Regions from separate parts of the Streptomyces sp. NPDC051738 genome, predicted to be linked through region 2. Evidence: riboswitches for the same ligand, from Rfam matches in the RefSeq annotation. Region 2 holds a riboswitch; each other region holds the start of a gene.
What was found. A riboswitch is a leader RNA that binds a small molecule or an ion and turns the genes downstream of it on or off. The one in region 2 is predicted to bind thiamine pyrophosphate.

Region 1: another riboswitch for thiamine pyrophosphate. It lies ahead of thiC (phosphomethylpyrimidine synthase ThiC); the one in region 2 lies ahead of ACIA8X_RS21075 (thiamine ABC transporter substrate binding subunit).
Region 3: another riboswitch for thiamine pyrophosphate. It lies ahead of thiO (glycine oxidase ThiO); the one in region 2 lies ahead of ACIA8X_RS21075 (thiamine ABC transporter substrate binding subunit).

The regions. Positions count from the first base shown of each region.
Region 1 covers NZ_JBITCM010000001.1:868,552-872,807, forward strand. Annotated here, with positions in the region: gene ACIA8X_RS03905 (YibE/F family protein) at 1-1,230, opposite strand, end outside; TPP riboswitch at 1,551-1,740, shown strand; gene thiC (phosphomethylpyrimidine synthase ThiC) at 1,733-3,535, shown strand; gene ACIA8X_RS03915 (hypothetical protein) at 3,731-4,256, opposite strand, start outside.
Region 2 covers NZ_JBITCM010000008.1:270,607-274,862, forward strand. Annotated here, with positions in the region: gene ACIA8X_RS21065 (pentapeptide repeat-containing protein) at 1-726, shown strand, start outside; gene rlmN (23S rRNA (adenine(2503)-C(2))-methyltransferase RlmN) at 938-2,044, shown strand; TPP riboswitch at 2,076-2,184, shown strand; gene ACIA8X_RS21075 (thiamine ABC transporter substrate binding subunit) at 2,265-3,347, shown strand; gene ACIA8X_RS21080 (ABC transporter permease) at 3,323-4,256, shown strand, end outside.
Region 3 covers NZ_JBITCM010000007.1:51,764-56,019, forward strand. Annotated here, with positions in the region: gene pknB (Stk1 family PASTA domain-containing Ser/Thr kinase) at 1-55, opposite strand, end outside; gene ACIA8X_RS17920 (thiazole synthase) at 174-968, opposite strand; gene thiS (sulfur carrier protein ThiS) at 972-1,184, opposite strand; gene thiO (glycine oxidase ThiO) at 1,181-2,347, opposite strand; TPP riboswitch at 2,345-2,456, opposite strand; gene ACIA8X_RS17935 (hypothetical protein) at 2,509-2,907, shown strand; gene ACIA8X_RS17940 (NAD(P)/FAD-dependent oxidoreductase) at 2,940-4,157, shown strand.

The sequences.
Region 1 (4,256 bases), on a different contig from region 2:
CGTCGGGTTGGCCTCGTGCAGTTCCCAGACGGCGGACGTCTGCGTGACCGTCACGTCGTCGAGGACACCGAGGGAACCGATGATGACGCCGGCGAGGAGCAGACCGCTCATGTCGATCGACGGGTACAGCCCGTGGATCAGGCCGGTGTTGTCGTCCGTGTTGCCGGTGAGCGCGGCCCAGTCGATGAAACCCGAGCCCAGGAAGCCGATCAGCAGCAGCGAGAGCAGTGTGCCGAACACCGCCACGGACGTACGTGCCGACAGGCCGTGGCACATGTAGAGGGCGATCAGCATGATGGCGCTCGCCCCGACCACCGCCACGACCAGCGGGTTCGAGCCCTGCAGGATCGCCGGCAGGATGAAGGAGGTCAGCACCAGGAAGCTGACGGCCAGCGCGATCAGCGCCATGACACCGCGCATCCGGCCCACCACCACGACGGCGAGCGCGAAGATGCCGGCGAGCACCGTCATCGGCACCCGGCGGTTCACATCGGTGACCGAGTACTGCAGGTCCTTCGGCGCCGAGGGCTCATAGGCGACGACGACCTCCTGGCCCTCGTGCAACTGCCGTGACTGGTCGGGTTGCACGATCTCCGTGAACGTACGGCCCTTGTCCTGGCCCGTGTCGACGCGGATCGTCGCCTTCTTGCAGGTGCCGTTCTCCTGCTGCACGGCGGAGGAACCCTCGGCGGTGGAGGTGTCGCCGGTCGGGGGCACCCCCGAGGCACCCGCGGCCTTGCAGCTCACTTCGATCACCTTGGTGACCGTGGCCTGCTGAGTCTGCCGGTCGAAGCCGACGCCCGTGCGCTCGTGCGGCGGGGCACCGCCCGGCCACAGCACCGCGAGGCCCACCACCACCGCCGCGGCGAAGGGGATCAGGATCGCCGCGATGACCTTGCGCAGGTGTCGGGAGACAGGCGCCGCAGGACCGTGGGCGTGACTGTGCGAGTGCCCGAACCCACCACCGTCATCGCCGCCCCGCGAGCCGCCGGATCCGGTTCCGTGCCCGTGACCGCCGCCGGAATCGCGCCCGGGCCCATGACCGCCACCGCCACCGGAGTCGTGCCCGTGCCCATACCCGTCACCCGGGCCGGGCCCCTGCCGCGGCGGTCCACCGGACCCGGGACCGCGCTCGTACGGTCCACCGGACCCCGGACGGTGCCCATGCGGTCCACCGGCCCCTGGTCCGCGCCCGTGACCGCCGCCGGACTCGCCCCCGAGCGCCTGCATCCCGCCGGTCCCGGGGCCGTGCTCGTGCCAGCCGTCGGATTGAGCCGCGTGATCGTCGTGACCCTCGCCTCCGGATTCGCCTCCAGATCCGCCTCCGGGCCCACGGCCATACCCGCCGTCGTATCTCGCCCCGGGAACCCCCGAACCCCGGCCGTCGCTACGGCCGTTGCCCCGTGCGGAGCCGTTTCCGGCGCCGGATCCGTGGGGCCGCTCGGGCGGTGGGTAGGGCGGTTCATGCGTCGTGGTCACCGCCCGATCATCGCAAGAACGACCGGGGCCCTCTGTTCACCGCGCCCGAATTGACGCTAGCGTGGTGCCACCTTTGTACACGCGGGAGCTCGGAGCACCGGGCTGAGAGGGCGCTGACCTCCGTCCCAGCGATGTTTCACATGAAACATCACTCATCGCGAGTGATGTTTCACACGAAACGTCGGCAGACGGAAGCCGCTGCGTCGACCGCCGAACCTGTTACCGGGTAATGCCGGCGTAGGGAGTAGGTCTCATGACCATCAAGGACGCGCGCACGCCTGCCTCCACCCAGGACGAACAGTCCATTCAGGGCGAAAACCCCACGGAGGCCGGGAAGTCCATCGGCTGGCACAAGGCGTACGTCGAGGGCTCACGCCCCGACCTGCGGGTGCCGGTCCGACAGGTGCACCTCACCAACGGGCAGTCGGTCACGCTGTACGACACATCGGGCCCGTACACCGATCCAGTCGCCGAGACCGACGTCCGCAGGGGACTGACCCCGCTGCGGGAGAACTGGATCATCGGCCGCGGCGACACCGAGGAGTACGCGGGCCGTCCCGTCCGTCCCGAGGACGACGGCATCAAGCACACCTCGCCGCGCGGCGGTCTGCGCAACCTCGACGCGGTCTTCCCAGGCCGGCCGCGCCAGCCTCGTCGCAGCCGTGACGGCCAAGCGGTCACGCAGCTCGCCTATGCGCGCCGCGGCGAGATCACGCCCGAGATGGAGTTCGTGGCCATCCGGGAGAACGTTTCTCCCGAGGTGGTCCGCGAGGAGATCGCCGCGGGCCGGGCGGTCCTGCCCGCCAACGTCAACCACCCGGAGATCGAGCCGATGATCATCGGCAAGCGGTTCCTGGTGAAGGTCAACGCCAACATCGGCAACTCCGCGGTCACCTCCTCCATCGAGGAGGAGGTCGAGAAGATGACCTGGGCGACCCGCTGGGGCGCCGACACGGTCATGGACCTGTCGACCGGCCGCAACATCCACACCACCCGTGAGTGGGTGCTGCGCAACTCCCCCGTGCCCATCGGTACGGTGCCGCTCTACCAGGCGCTGGAGAAGGTCGACGGCCGCGCCGAGGAGCTGACCTGGGAGATCTACAAGGACACGGTCATCGAACAGGCCGAGCAGGGCGTGGACTACATGACGGTCCACGCGGGTGTGCGCCTGCCGTATGTGCCGCTCACCGCCAACCGCAAGACCGGCATCGTCTCGCGCGGCGGTTCGATCATGGCGGCCTGGTGCCTGGCGCACCACAAGGAGTCGTTCCTCTACGAGAACTTCGAGGAGCTCTGCGAGATCCTCGCCGCCTACGACGTGACGTACTCCCTCGGCGACGGCCTGCGGCCCGGCTCGATCGCGGATGCCAACGACGATGCGCAGTTCGCGGAGTTGAGGACGCTCGGGGAACTCAACACGATCGCCAAGCGTTTCAACGTACAGACCATGATCGAGGGCCCGGGACACGTCCCGATGCACAAGATCAAGGAGAACATCGACCTTCAGCAGGAGATCTGCGATGAAGCTCCGTTCTATACGCTCGGCCCGCTGACCACGGACGTCGCTCCGGCGTACGACCACATCACCTCCGGCATCGGTGCCGCGATGATCGCCTGGTGGGGCACGGCCATGCTCTGCTACGTCACGCCCAAGGAGCACCTGGGCCTGCCCAACCGTGACGACGTCAAGACCGGCGTCATCACCTACAAGATCGCCGCCCACGCAGCCGATCTCGCCAAGGGACACCCCGGTGCGCAGGAGTGGGACGACGCGCTGTCCGACGCCCGCTTCGAGTTCCGGTGGGAGGACCAGTTCAACCTGGCTCTCGACCCGGACACGGCACGGGAGTTCCACGACGAGACCCTGCCGGCCGAGCCCGCCAAGACGGCCCACTTCTGCTCCATGTGCGGGCCGAAGTTCTGCTCGATGAAGATCTCCCAGGACATCCGCCGCCAACACGGCGGTTCCCAGGGGGAGATCGAGGAGGGCATGGCTCAGAAGTCGAAGGAGTTCGCGGCGGCGGGCAACCGGGTGTACCTGCCGATCGCGGACTGACGCCGACGTCCTGACCCAGGGCGCCATGCCCCGGTGTCCGGTGCGCGTGGCCGGGTGTCCGGCGCGTGGCCGGGTGTCCGGCGTGCTGCCCGGCTGTTCGGCTTGCGCCTCCCCGAGGAGGTCTCCTCGGGGCTCCGTCGAGGAGGAGGGTCCCCTGGCGGGGGCTCTCCTACGGCGGGGGCGCAAGCCGAGGGGCTACTCCGGCTGGTGTTCCGGCCCTCCGAAGTCCGGGCTGCTGTAGTCCGGGCTGGAGAAACTCGGGCGCGGGCCCGTGGAGGAGCCGTCGCCGGGGCTGCTGAAACCCGGGCGGTCGTAGCCGAGGTTCGGGATACGGCCGGCGGGTGTCGACGGTGGCAAGCGGTGCAGGGCCGATGCCGTGCCGGGGTCGGCGAGTGCCTCTCGCAGGAAAGGCAGGATGCCGCGCTCCAGCAGGGCCTCGCGCCAGGCTTCCCTGGCCCGGGTGACCTCCTCGCTCAGTTCGCCGTGCGGTCCGCTGACGAACGCGGGCCGGTTGCGCAGGGCGGTGAGCAGGAGGCCGACGGCGGCGACCAGGATCGCGGCCGCCGCCACGGCGCCGAACACCCATCCAGTGGTGAGCATCGTCGTGGCGAACGCCGGCTCGGGGTCGAACATCTTCAGGATGTAGCCCACGAGCAGGAAGATCGCCGCGGCGGTGCCGGCGAGGACGGGTGCGAGGACGGCGAGGACGGCGATGACACCG
Region 2 (4,256 bases):
GAAGAGAACAGACCTACGTCGACGCTGCCGCACGAATTGGCGGCGGACGTGCAGGTAGCCCTTACGGCCCTCACTCGAGCGGAATCGCGCACCCACGTCGACCCTCGAGAAGTCCTCGACCTGCATGACCTCCATCTCGCCGGCGCAACACTCAACCAAGCAGACCTCACGGAGGCCAACCTGTCCGGGGCGACGCTCGCAGGGGCCAACCTTGTCGGGGCGACGCTTGCAAGGGCCAACCTGCGCGAGGCGGATCTCGTCAGGGCGTACCTGCCCGAGGCAACGCTCACCCGGGCAGACCTGCACAGAGCGAAGCTCAGTGGAGCCGACCTCTTTGGGGCAAAGCTCAACGAAGTCGACCTGTCCGACGCGTCGATCAATGAGGTCAACGCGGCCGACGCGAACCTGAGCGGGGCCAATCTGTCCGGGGCGATGCTTGAAGGTGCCAACCTATCTGACGCCAACCTGTCCGGGGCGGAACTCACCTGGGCAAAGCTGCATAGGGCCATGCTCAGCGGGGCCAACTTGTCTGACGCGAACCTGATCGAAGCCGACCTGTCCGAGGCGATGCTCAGCCGGGCGGACCTGTCGGGAGCAACGCTCACTCGGGCAGACCTGCGCGGGGCCGACCTATCGCACGTTCGAGTTCTCACTGAGCGACTGATTGAAGCGCAAACTGATGAGGAGACGATCCTCCCTCCCGAGCAACAGCCAGCCGGACCATGAGGCGCTCTCCGAAAATGATCGCTCTGGGCGGCCGCCCAGGGGGAAGCACGAGCGTGTTGACCTGTGATGACCTTCAAAGAAGCCCAAGACAGCCGGGCCGTCTGTGGGCCGTCCGAGGGCGATCAGCGACGACCAACAACGACCGTCAACGACCACCCCCGAAGTCGACGGCCGCAGGTCACCCGATTCGATCTGCGACACTGGTACGGCCATGCCTAAGCCCGGAGAACTCACATTCGTCGCCCCCCGCGGAGCCAAGAAGCCGCCGCGGCACCTTGCCGATCTCACGCCTGGTGAGCGTAAGGACGTCGTCGCCGCGATCGGCGAGAAGCCGTTTCGTGCCAAGCAGCTCTCGCAGCACTACTTCGCGCGGTATACGCACGACCCGGAGCAGTGGACCGACATCCCTGCCGGGTCGCGTGCCAAGCTGCGGGAGGAGCTCTTCCCGGAGCTCATGACCGTCGTACGGCATCTGTCGACCGACCAGGGCGACACGCGCAAGACGCTGTGGCGGCTGTTCGACGGGACGCTCGTCGAGTCGGTGCTGATGCGGTATCCGGACCGGGTGACCATGTGCATCAGCTCGCAGGCGGGGTGCGGGATGAACTGCCCGTTCTGTGCGACCGGGCAGGCGGGGCTCGACCGGAATCTGTCGACCGCCGAGATCGTCCACCAGATCGTGGACGGGATGCGGGCGCTGAGGGATGGGGACGTGCCCGGTGGGCCCGCTCGGCTGTCCAACATCGTCTTCATGGGCATGGGTGAGCCGCTCGCCAACTACAACCGGGTCGTGGGCTCCATTCGGCGGCTCACCGATCCGGAGCCGGACGGGCTCGGGCTGTCCCAGCGCGGGATCACCGTCTCGACCGTCGGCCTCGTCCCGGCCATCCACCGGTTCGCCGACGAGGGCTTCAAGTGCCGGCTCGCCATCTCTCTGCACGCCCCCGACGACGAGCTGCGTGACACCCTCGTGCCCGTCAACACGCGGTGGAAGGTGCGGGAAGTCCTCGAGGCCGGATTCGAGTACGTCGAGAAGTCGGGCCGTCGGCTGTCCATCGAGTACGCGCTCATCCGGGACATCAACGACCAGGCCTGGCGTGGTGACCGGCTCGGGCGGCTGCTCAAGGGCAAGCCCGTGCACGTCAATCTCATTCCGCTGAACCCGACTCCCGGGTCGAAGTGGACCGCCTCCCGGCCCGAGGACGAGAAAGCGTTCGTCGAGGCCATCGCCGCGCACGGTGTGCCGGTGACGATCCGGGACACCCGTGGTCAGGAGATCGACGGGGCCTGCGGTCAGCTCGCGGCCACCGAGCGGTAATCTGGGCGCGTACACCCGTACGTACATCTGCATATTCCGACAGGGGAGCGCCACAGCGCTGAGAGTGCGGCAATCAGGCCCGCAGACCCTCTGAACCTCGCCCAGGTCATTCTGGGTAGGAAGTTCGGTCATCACTCAAGCTGTTGCGCCCTGCCCAGGAGCCGAAAGGGACTCCTGGGCGGGGCCGCGTCTCTTCCTGGTCAACCCCAGGAGGAATTCAGTGAGCACCACCAAGAAGTGGGCGGCCGTGGCCGCCGGGCTCGGCCTTGTCACGCTGTCCGCGTGTGGATCGTCGTCCGGCGACGAGGGCTCCGCCGGCGGGTCCAAGACCGTGACGCTCGTCAGTCACGACTCGTTCGCCGTCTCGAAGAACGTCCTCGCCGCGTTCGAGAAGCAGTCCGGCTACCAGGTCAAGGTCCTGGAGGACGGCGACGCCGGGCAGGCCGTCAACAAGGCCATCCTCACCAAGGACAACCCGCAGGGCGATGTCTTCTTCGGCGTCGACAACACCCTGCTCTCGCGGGCGCTCGACAACGGACTGTTCCAGTCGTACGAGCCCAAGGGCTCCGACCTGATCCTGCCCGAGTACCGGGTCGACCAGGACAAGCACCGGGTCACTCCCGTCGACACCGGCGACATCTGCGTCAACTACGACAAGGCGTACTTCAGCGAGCACAAGCTGACCCCGCCCAACTCGTTCGACGATCTGATCAAGCCTGCCTACAAGGACCTCCTCGTCACCGAGAACGCCTCCACCTCCTCGCCCGGGCTCGGCTTCCTGCTCGGCACCGCCGCCCAGTACGGCGACGACGGATGGCAGGACTACTGGAAGAAGCTGAAGGCCAACGGCGTCAAGGTCGTCGACGGCTGGGAGCAGGCCTACAACGAGGAGTTCTCCGGCTCGGCCGGCGGTAAGAAGGCCAAGGCCGACCGGCCGCTCGTCGTGTCGTACGCCTCCTCGCCGCCCGCCGAGGTGATCTACGCCGATCCGAAGCCGACCACCGCGCCGACGGGTGTCGCGACCGGTACGTGCTTCCGGCAGGTCGAGTACGCCGGGCTGCTCGCCGACGCCGAGAACACCGAGGGCGGCAAGGCGCTCCTCGACTTCCTGCTCACCAAGACGTTCCAGGACGACATGCCGCTCAACATGTTCGTCTACCCGGTGCGCGAGGATGCGCAGGTGCCCGAGGAGTTCGTGAAGTACGGTCCGCAGGCCAAGGACCCCGAGACCATGGACCCGGCGAAGATCGCCGCCAACCGTGACGACTGGGTCAAGTCGTGGACCTCGCTCGTACTGAAGTAGCCCCGAGCGAGGGCCGTCGGAAGGCTTTCAAGGGCGGAGCGGCGCGGCTCGGCCTCGTCGCCGTGCCCGTCGCGTTCTTCGCGGTCTTCTTCGCCTACCCCGTCGCCGCGATCGTCGCGCGCGGTCTGAAGGTCGACGGGGTATGGCAGTTCGGGCGTATCGCGGACGTGCTGGGGCAGTCCGACATCCGGCACGTCCTGTGGTTCACCACCTGGCAGGCGCTCGCCTCCACCGCGCTGACCCTGCTGATCGCGCTGCCGGGCGCCTATGTCTTCGCCCGCTTCGATTTCCCCGGCAAGCAGATCCTGCGGGCCGTGGTGACCGTCCCGTTCGTGCTGCCGACCGTCGTCGTCGGTACGGCGTTCCTCGCGCTCGTCGGCCGGGGCGGACTCCTCGACGAGCTGTGGGGCGTACGCCTCGACACCACCGTGTGGGCCATCCTGCTCGCGCACGTCTTCTTCAACTACGCCGTCGTCGTGCGGACGGTCGGTGGGCTGTGGTCCCAGCTCGACCCGCGGCAGGAGGAGGCCGCGCGGATGCTGGGGGCGTCGCCGCTGAAGGCCTGGCGGCAGGTCACCCTCCCTGCCCTCGCGCCTGCCGTGGCCGCCGCCGCGCTCATGGTCTTCCTGTTCACCTTCACCTCCTTCGGTGTGGTGCAGATCCTCGGCGGCCCGACCTTCTCGACCCTCGAAGTGGAGATCTACCGGCAGACGTCCGAGATCTTCGACCTGTCCACGGCCGCCGTCCTGACGATCATCCAGTTCCTGGCGGTGGCCGGCATCCTCGCCGTGCACGCCTGGACGGTACGGCGCCGGGAGAGCGCCCTGCGCCTGGTGGACGCGTCGGTGACCGCGAGGCGGCCGCGCGGTGCGGGTCAGTGGGCGCTGCTGGCCGGTGTCCTGGCCGTCA
Region 3 (4,256 bases), on a different contig from region 2:
GATACCGGCCGTCGAGCACCTGCCCGACCAGAGGGTCCTGAAGGGTCGTATCCACGCAGGCGAGTGTACGAGCCGTCACTGACACACCCGCCGCTGCGGCCGGGATCGGGGCGGGACTGAAGCTGACCTGTGACGGACGCCTCACAGCTCGACGACCTTCATCGAACGTGCGTTCAAAATGCGGGTCGCTCGGGGTCCAGCCTCGCCAGGCCCTCCGCGGGAGACGACGCCTCCGCGAAATGCCGCCGAGGAATCCGCCCCGCCCGGTACGCCAACCGCCCCGCCTCCACCGCGTGCCGCATCGCGTCGGCCATCAGCACCGGCTCCTGCGCCCGCGTCACGGCCGAGGCGAGCATCACACCCGCGCAGCCCAGCTCCATCGCGAGCGCCGCGTCCGACGCCGTACCGGCCCCCGCGTCCAGGATCACCGGCACGCGCGCGTGCTCCACGATCAGCTGGAAGTTGTGGGGGTTGCGGATGCCGAGTCCCGAGCCGATCGGCGACCCCAGCGGCATGATCGCCGCACAGCCGACGTCCTCCAGCTTCCGCGCCAGCACCGGGTCGTCGTTCGTGTACGGCAGCACGGTGAACCCGTCGTCCACCAGCGTCTCCGCCGCGTCCAGCAGTTCGATCGGGTCCGGCAGCAGGGTCCGCTCGTCGGCGATGACCTCCAGCTTGATCAGATCCGTACCGAGCGCCTCGCGCGCGAGGCGGGCCGTCAGCACGGCCTCGCCCGCCGTGAAGCACCCGGCCGTGTTCGGCAGCACCTGGATCCCGAGCTTCTCCAGCACGGACAGTACGGACCCGTGCACCGACGGGTTCACGCGCCGCATCGCGACCGTCGTCAGCTCCGTCCCGGACGTCACCAGCGCCCGTTCCAGAACCTCCAGGCTGGGCGCTCCGCCCGTGCCCATGATCAGACGGGACGTGAAGGACGTACCGCCGATGACAAAGGGATCGTCGGCCATGGTTCAGCCTCCTTGGACGGCGGTGAGGACCTCGACGCGATCCCCTTCGGAGAGGGACGTCGACGCCCACTGCGCGCGCGGGACGACGGTTTCGTTGAGGGCGGCGGCCACTCCGGAGGGCGCCGCGCTGAGGGACTTCACGAGCGTGTCGAGAGCCGTGCCCGGCTCGATCTGCCGACGCTCGCCATTGACCGAGATGGTGACCGGGGAGTTCATGCGAGCTGCTCCGTGAGGGCCGCGGCGCCGAACCGCCTTGGCGTGAACGGACGGGCCTCGTCCGGGAGTTCACCGGTGGCCAGGACGTGCGCCATGGCGTCCCCGGTGACCGGCGTCAGCAGCACGCCGTTGCGGTAGTGCCCGGTGGCCAGCAACAGCCCGTCCAGCTCGGTCGGGCCGAGCAGCGGCGCGTTGTCGGGAGAGCCGGGGCGCAGACCGGCCCGCGTCTCGGTGAGCGGCAGTTCCGTGATGCCCGGCACCAACTCATGGGCGTCGCGCAGCAGCTCGTACACCCCGCCCGCGGTCACCGTCGTGTCCCAGCCCAGCTCCTCGCTCGTCGCCCCCACGACCAGCTCCCCGCTCTCGCGCGGCACCAGATACACCTGGCTGCCGCGCACCACGGCCCGCACGGTCCGGCTCAGGAACGGCGCGTACCGCTTCGGCACGGTCAGCCGCAGCACCTGGCCCTTCACCGGGCGTACGGGAGGCAGTACGGCGTCCGGGACCCCGGAGAGCCGCCCGCTCAGGCTGCCGGCCGCGAGGACCACCTGGCCCGCGCCCAGCGCGGTGCCGTCGGATGCGGTGACACCCGCGGCCCGCTCCCGTACGACGTCGAGGCGCTCGGCCCAGGCCCGGTGGAAGACCACGCCGGCCCGCTCGCACGCGACCACCAGTGCCGCGGCCAGCCGCCGCGGGTCGATCTGGTGGTCGCCGTCCACCCTGAGCCCCCCGCGCACGCCCGGCGCGAGCATCGGCTCCAGGCGCCGGCAGTCACGCCCCGACAGCCACTCGGACTCCAGGCCTGACTGGCGCTGCAAGGTGTGCAGTTCCCGCAGATGGGCGCGGTCGTCGGAGTCCAGCGCGACGGCGAGCGTGCCGCAGCGGCGGTAGCCGAGGTCGTGGCCCGTGAGGTCGGTGAGTTCGGCCGCGAAGTCCGGGTAGCGGCGGGCCGAGGCGAGGTTCAGGCCCAGCAGGGTCTGCTCGCCGTAGTGCAGTTCTGTGACGGCGGCCAGCATTCCGGCGGCCACCTGGGCGGCGCCGCCGCCCGGCTCGGGGTCCACGACGGTCGTCGTGAACCCGCGCTGTGCGGCCCGCCACGCCGTGACCAGGCCGATGATTCCGCCCCCGATGACAAGGACGTCTGACGTTCGCATACGCGACATGGGCGTCCAGCCCCTCCCTTCGCCGGCATGACCCGGATCAGGTTCGTACGGTCGGAGGCCGCCAGCCTCCCTCTCAGCCCGGTGCGTCCGGGCTCCCGCGAGTGCTTTACGTTGGCCACCCTAGCCCGCCGCCGTATGCCTCAGTAAGGGAGCCTCGCCCCATGGCCCGCTCGCTCGACGGTCTCGTCCTCGCCCCCGTAGCGGACCAAGCCCCAGGTCAGGTGGGTACCCGCACCCGGTTCACCTACCGCGAGAAGGACGGCGAGATCTGGGCCGAGTACGCGGGCGGAGACGTCGTACGCGGGCATCTCGTGGGCATCAGGGAAGGCGACCGGCTGGACTTCCGGTACGTCCAGCTGAAGCGGGACGGGACCACGTCGTCGGGGCACTGTGTGTCGACCGTGGTCGAGCTGGCCGACGGGCGGGTGCGGCTGGAGGAGAACTGGGAGTGGGAGTCGCAGCCGGGCAGCGGCACCAGTGTGGTGGAGCAGGTCCCGGACGAGGTTGTGGAGCGGATGCCGGACAGGGCTGTGGAGCAGGTCACGGCGCACGACTCCTGACTGACGAATTGTCAGTTGTCTATGGTGATCAGGTGAGCGAGCAGACGACGCAGTCGCAGCGCAGGGTGGTCGTCGCGGGCGCCGGTATGGCCGGTGTCCAGACGGCGGTCGCCCTTCGGGAACAGGGCTTCACGGGCCCGGTCACGCTGATCGGCGCCGAACCCCACCAGCCGTACGACCGGCCGCCCCTGTCCAAAGCAGTGCTGCTCGGCAAGGCCGAGGGCTCCGCCTTCGACGTCGACTTCGAGGCACTCGGGATCGAGCTCCGGCTGGGGCGCGAGGTGCTGGGCGTGCGCCCGGCCGACCATGAACTGGACACCGAGGGCGGGCCGGTCCCGTACGACGTCCTCGTGCTCGCCACCGGCGCCGAACCGATCCGGCTGCCGGGCGCGGAGGGCGTGCCCGGCGTGCATCTGCTGCGCACCCTGGACGACGCCGAGCGGCTGCGGCCGGTGCTCGCCCGGCAGCACGCGATCGTGGTCGTCGGTGCGGGCTGGATCGGCGCGGAGTTCGCCACGGCCGCGCGCGAGGCGGGCTGCGCTGTGACGGTCGTGGAGGCCGCCGACCGGCCGCTCGCGGGTGCGCTGCCCGCGGAGGTGGCCGCGCCGATGACCTCCTGGTACGCGGACAGCGGGACCGCGCTGCGCACGCACGCGCGCGTGGAGCGCGTCGAGCCCGGCATGGTGATCCTCGACGACGGCTCGCTCCTGTCGGCGGACGCCGTCGTGGTCGGCATCGGAGCCCGGCCCGCCACGGCCTGGCTGGCCGGCTCGGGCATCGAGCTCGGCGCGCACGGCGACGTCGTGGCCGACGACCACCTGCGCACCTCCGTACCGGACATCTACGCGGTCGGCGACTGCGCCTCCTTTCCTTCGGGAAGGTATGGCGAGCGCCTGCTGGTCCACCACTGGGACAACGCCCTCCAGGGCCCGCGCACGGTCGCCGCGAACATCCTCGGCGAGACCGCCGCGGTCTACGACCCGGTCCCGTACTTCTGGTCCGAGCAGTTCGGCCGCTTCGTCCAGTACGCCGGGCACCATGCCGCAGCCGACACGACCCTGTGGCGCGGCGACCCGTCGGGCCCGGCGTGGACGGTCTGCTGGCTGAAGGGCGACAGACTGGTCGCCCTGCTGGCGGTGGGCCGGCCGAGGGACCTGGCGCAGGGGCGGCGACTGATCGAGGCGGGCACGCCGATGGACCCGGAGCTGCTGGCGGATCCGGCGCGGCCGATGAAGGCGGCGGTGGCGTAGCGGCGGTGGCGTGTGGGGGGGCGTGCCGTACGGGCGGTGTCGCGCGGGCGGTGTCGTACGGGCGGTGACCCGGCGTGTCACTCCAACAGGTCCTCCCCG